DNA from 2 places in the Moritella viscosa genome. Region 2 is predicted to be linked to the other one. Evidence: predicted binding sites of a transcription regulator. Region 2 holds the regulator's gene; the other holds the start of a gene.

Region 1 (3,177 bases), on a different contig from region 2:
TAATGCACTTCGTATTCAATATCTAAGAAACAGTCGATATCGTAATCTTCACGTAGGTGTCGTTGCCACTGCTGGTTAATATATTCTGACAGCTCTTTGCCCATGCGATCGGCTTGTTCGCTACGATCACCCTCGGTAAACTTGGCGGCATCGAGTAATACAAAGGTGGAATCGGTATCGCCATAAATCACCTTATATCCCTGCTCTTCGATCCATTTTGCGGTAGTCTGCATGATTTCTTGCCCACGCATGGTGATCGACGAGGCTAAACGAGTATCATAAAAACGACAACCGCCCGACCCTAACACACCATAAAACGAATTCATTAAGATTTTAATGGCCTGTGAACGGGCAGCATCTTTATCGAGTTTGGCTTGATCGCGCTGCGACCACAGTTCGGTAATAATATCGGGAAGGTAATGCTTTTCACGATCAAACAAACCACCACGGAAACCCGGAATCGCCTCAGTCGGGTTTTGAACCCCTTCTAGCAACCCTACCGGATCAATTTTAAAGGTGCGAATAATTGACGGATACAGACTTTTAAAATCCAGTACGATGACATGATCATACAAGCCAGGAAATGAATCCATCACATAACCGCCAGGACTTGCCATTACCCCACTCTCACGCAGATTTGGCGCGATATAACCCGCGCGATGTAACTTAGGAAGATACACATTGGTAAACGCCAATACCGATCCACCGTTACGATCTAGTTCTAAACCGGTTAACTGCGAGCGTAGTAATAAAAAATCTAACAAACGGGTTTTAACAAAAATATCCCACACTAAGACGCAATCTTGCAGGTTGTATTTCGCCAGTTTTACCTTGTTAAAATGAAAGTCGTGGTTAATCTGTTCCATGCGATTATCGACATCATCAGTATCTTTACCAACACCGAGAATCTCTTGTGCCACGTTTTCTAAACTAAAACTTAGGAAGCTATAAGTTGCCGTTTTTAAACTATCAATACCATCAACGACCACCCGACCGTGTAAAGTCAGAAAGCCTTGTTGCTGTGGGGTACGGCCATCTCGCCAATGCAGGTTTTGCCCACCTCGACCCAATGCTAATTTAAGATTATGGAATGTGGCACGTTGGGCTAATAAACGGAAATCAAAGTTAATTACATTCCAACCAATAAAAATGTCGGGATCGTAACTGATCGCGAATGCTTGCAGCGCCAGTAATAAACTTTTCTCGTCGGCAACCCAATGGATTAACGGCTCGCTTTCAGGAGTTTGTGCTAAATCGCGCTCAGGCTGCTCACCTATCATGTATACCCGTTTAAAGGGCTGACCATCTGGGCAATAAGCAGGGCTTAGGGAATACAAACCGATAGAGTAAAGCTCTCCGTGTTCTGAACATTCGATATCCAGTGAGATCTGTTTTATTTTATCGACTAAGTTATCTGGCAGTTCAGCTGGTTTAAGCTGTGCTTGTTGAAATTCAACATAGCCTTTACGTTGTACAGGCGTACCAGTGAACTCGACTGCGCCTTTGATAAAACGCTCCATTAAGTAACGCTCAGGTGGGCGAATATCGGCTTCTAATACCGTAACCAGCTTACGTCTTAATAACTCTTGTGCGCGGTGAAAATCATGGGAAGTACGGAAATAAAAGGCGCTCATAAGTTCTAAATCAAAGCTACGCATTTTCAAGTCTTTAAAGGTAAAGCGCGGATTCAACTCACTTAAACAAGCTAATGCAGTGGTAAGTTGATCTTGAGGAATGAACATCACCAGCTGCTGGGTTGCCGGGATCAGTTTAACCGCACCCATTTCAGATGCTAACCAGTAGCTTAATTCATTGTTACCATTACGATCACGGCTATGGCGCGATAATAAAAAACCCAGATATGTAGCAGACAAAATTGACCAGAAAAAGTTGTTTAAGACTGGTTAAGTGTACAGCATTTTTTGAGGTGTGAAAATATTTACACAAAGACGTAATCGGATAACATCAATTGTTAGTTATATGTTATAAAGCTTATAGAAATTACTAATTAACAATTTTAGATTAAATAGAAAAGAGAACACGCTTGTGACCACGACCCTGAAACCTTTCATATTGCTACTTATCAGTGGCTTTTTGCTCATGCTTGGCTATGGCTTAAGTAATATTCTATTGCCTGTACGCATGCAAAATGACGGTATCAGCGTCGATAACATAGGTATCATCTTATCTATGCTGTCAGTGGGCTTCTTACTGGGTGCTATCTATAGTCGAACGCTATTACAGCGGGTTGGCCACATTCGTATATTTGCCATGTGCGGTAGCTTAACCTCGGTGGCAATCTTGCTTTCAGGCCTGTATCCAGAGCCGTTAATGTTAGCTGCAATGCGTATGCTCACTGGATTTTGTATGGCCTGTGCCAACGCCACACTCGATAGCTGGTTAAGTCATAGTGCAACAGAAGAAAGCCGTGGACGAATATTATCGATTAACCAGATGGTGATCATGTCTGCACTGTTCTCTGGGCAATTTTTACTGAACGTGGCACCGATCAGCGATGTCACCTTGTTTGTTATATCCGGTATTCTATTTAGTCTTTCTATTACCCCTATAGTGATCAGCAAGCATCAAGGGCCACAGATTGAAGACAGTCAGTCTATGTCATTAATGACCATAATAAAGTTATCACCGCTCGGTGTTATCTGTTGTTTTTATGGCGGGTTTCTTTATGCTGGCTTAGTCAACATGCTGCCTATTTTTGCCAATGATAATGGTATTCAAGGTTTCAGTTTATCCATCTTCATGGGAGCATCTATCTTTGGTGCTATTATTTTCCAATATCCGATAGCCTATTTGTCCGATCATTTTGATCGTCGTAAAACCATGATCGGTATGGTATTAACCATTGCAGCATTATCTTTACTAGTACCGCAACTGATTAATTCATCACAATTTAATCTCACCCTGCTAACGATTGCGGTCGTGATGGGGCTAACCGCTTGCCTCTATCCGATGAGCATGTCAGAAACCTTCGATAAAGTGTTACGAGAGCAGATCCTCGCGGCAATGGGATCGTTATTACTCATTTATGCACTGGGTAGTATTCTGGGTCCCAATCTCGCGTCTATCGCCATGGAGCAGTTTGGTAGCGCAGCACTGTTTTCATTTATAAGCATGGCAGCGATTACCTTACTGGGTTTTATCATCGGCAATATGGTC
Region 2 (3,177 bases):
CGATATCCATTCTTACCCCAATACTTTTTGCACGGTAGCAATGAGTTTTTCAGGGTTAAAGGGTTTCACTATCCAACCTGTCGCGCCAGCAGATTTACCATCCATCTTTTTGTCACTGCCCGATTCGGTGGTTAACATTAAGATAGGGGTAAATTTATAAGTTTGTTCATTACGTAGTTGCCTAATTAAGCTAATTCCGTCCATACGAGGCATATTGATATCAGAAATTATAAGATCAAAGTGTCCCGTTTTAGCTTTTTCTAATCCATCCACACCATCAACAGCGGCATCCACATGATAACCAGCCTGTTTTAGGGTGAATTGAACCATTTCACGAATGGATACCGAGTCATCGACAGCTAATATTCGTTTCATTAGAACACCTCATACTGATACGTAATTAAAATAAGATTCAAACCCCAGCGCTTTAACAACGGTAATAAATTTATCGGACGGTGATAGAAAGACAAGGGTCGTGTTATGTTTCATTAAATGCTGAGCATAAGCATAAAAAAGCTGGCAAGAGGAACTGTCTATATGAGTAACATTACGCGCATCAAGTACTTGAGAGTGAATGTTAAGAGGAAGCTTATCGAGTGTAGCTTTGAGGTCCGTGATCGATGCAATATCAATCTTCTCACCTAAATCCACGGCAATAGAGTGCTGTTCCATAATAACGAGTCCTATATTTACGCTAACGTATCATCAAACAAACTTAATTGTTTTTCTAACCAATCATGAGTATAGAAAAGGATTAAATAAATAAGCAGAAGATGATCAGAACTGTGATGTTAAAGCAAGATTTGAAAATTATGTCTAAATTTCAATATGGTGATCGGGTAAAGAAGGATAGATAGATAGATAGATAGATAGATAGATAGTCAATAATAGGGTTATTAACTATCTATCTTCAAGTACGATGGGTAATAAGGTGTGATTACATCCAATCGGTATTACGAATAATGCCGACTGCGACACCTTCAATATCAAAACTTTGGAAATTTAAATCAACACGAATTGTGCTCATTTCGTCATTTTCAGGATGCAGTAAAATTTCATTGTCCTGCTGTTCAAAACGCTTAACAGTAACTTCATCGTCAACACGTGCAACAACAACTTGGCCTTTACTGATATTTTTAGTTTTATGTACAGCTAATAAATCGCCATCCATAATCCCTATATTACGCATACTTTCACCACGTACACGCAGTAAAAAATCTGCCGTTGGCGTAAACATTGAAGGGTCAACATTATAGTGTGCTTCAATATGTTCTTGCGCTAAAATTGGCTCACCGGCGGCAACCTGCCCAATTAAAGGTAAACCACTGTCATTACTGGCTTCGTCAGCATCAACCAACAAACGAATACCGCGAGAAGTACCCGCAAGAATTTCGATATGGCCCTTTCGTGCTAATGCCTTTAAATGCTCTTCTGCAGCATTAGGTGAACGGAAACCAAGTTCCTTAGCAATTTCAGCTCGGGTAGGTGGCATACCAGTATTTTTAATATGTTGTTTAACTAATTCAAATACTTCTGCTTGTCTTTGTGTCAATGCTTTCATCATGAACCCTAACTGGTTTTATATACAGTTTCTTGTAATTATATACAGTATTATCAAGTTTGCAATATAAGCCTTGGGTATATCTGGATAATAATGAATTAATCGTTTGCTGGCGCTGAAACACAGATTTATGGCTACACATCTGATATTATTGAAGTAAGCACTCTCGCACTTTAAATAACAGAATGATAACACCTATGCAACAAACACCGTCAATGTTAAGTCGAAGTTTCGTTAACGGCTTAGTTAAATCTCAGTACGTACCAGATAACCCCGTTGATGCGTTAAATCTAGATTTAGCACGTCCTATTGTTTACGCTTTAAAAACTAAATCGATGACCGATCTCGTTGCATTACAACGAGCTTGTAAAGAGCTAGGGTTGCCCGATCCGCTAACACCAATCAAAGTTAACGGGGTCATTATTCCCAGTTATGTTTGCTTAGATAACCCAGCGCCACTCTTCGGCCGAGTAAAAGATACCGACGTATTTTTTGACGAATTTCAACAGCTATTACGTTTACACAAAGATGATAAAGCCCTTGATATTCAGTTAATGCCAGTGGCATTGTTCTGGGGACGCGCACCCGGTAAAGAAGGTCAAATACCACTACTGTCATTAGCAAACAGTATTTCACCAAGCCGTTTACGTAAAACAATCATTGTGGGTCTTAATCGCAAAGATAACTTAGTCCGTTTTAATAAACCTGTATCACTACGTTTCATGGCCGATCAGCATGGCACTGATGAAAAACTGGCGCAAAAATTAATTCGTGTCGCCAAAATCCACTTCAGTCGTCAGAAATTAGCAGCCTCAGGTCCTAAACTACCGAATCGCTATCAACTATTTGAGCAACTGCTACGTAATCCAGAAGTTAAAAAAGCCATCCAAATTGAAATCGCAGAACATAATATTTCAGCGAAAAAGGCGGAGAAACGTGCCAATGATTATATTGATGAAATTGTCAGTGATTTTTCTTATAAACTAGTCAAAAACACCAGTAATTTTCTGGGCTGGTTATGGAATAAAATCTACAGTGGGATCAAGGTAAATAACGCAGAACAAGTGCGTAAACTTGCTGCTGATGGCCATGAAATTGTCTTTATGCCTTGTCATCGTAGCCACATGGATTACTTACTTATTTCTTATGTGATTTACAATGAAGGTTTGATCCCTCCACACATTGCCGCTGGTATTAATCTTAACTTCTTCCCTGCAGGCCCTATGTTCCGTCGTGGTGGTGCATTCTTTTTACGCCGGACGTTTAAAGGCAATAAACTTTACGCAACTATCTTTAGAGAATATCTAAGTTTGTTATTCTCGAAAGGCTATTCTGTTGAGTTCTTTACCGAAGGTGGCCGCAGCCGTACAGGACGCTTATTACCGCCAAAAACAGGTATGCTTAACATGACCTTACAAGCGATGTTAAGAGAGCAAAGCCGACCAATTACGTTAGTGCCGGTATATCTAGGCTACGATCATGTAATGGAAGTAAGCACCTACGTAAAAGAATTATCCGGGGCTAACAAAAAGAAAGAAAGTCTATTCCAAGTATTTGGGATCGCCAAAAAGCTTAAAAATTACGGCCAAGCATTTGTTAACTTTGGTGAACCGATC

What was found. The regulator LexA, encoded in region 2, represses DNA repair genes until DNA is damaged. The targets are predictions, from matches to a motif close to TACTGTATNNNNATACAGTA.
Region 1: a site for LexA is predicted at 1,899-1,918, ahead of BT797_RS22910 (DNA polymerase II). Genes of this name have one in related genera too.

The regions. Positions count from the first base shown of each region.
Region 1 is NZ_FPLG01000156.1:160,152-163,328, forward strand. Features, by position in the region: gene BT797_RS22910 (DNA polymerase II) at 1-1,874, opposite strand, end outside; gene BT797_RS22915 (MFS transporter) at 2,047-3,177, shown strand, end outside.
Region 2 is NZ_FPLG01000097.1:95,178-98,354, reverse strand. Features, by position in the region: gene BT797_RS14670 (chemotaxis protein CheA) at 1-10, opposite strand, end outside; gene BT797_RS14665 (response regulator) at 13-375, opposite strand; gene BT797_RS14660 (STAS domain-containing protein) at 385-672, opposite strand; gene lexA (transcriptional repressor LexA) at 938-1,561, opposite strand; gene plsB (glycerol-3-phosphate 1-O-acyltransferase PlsB) at 1,759-3,177, shown strand, end outside.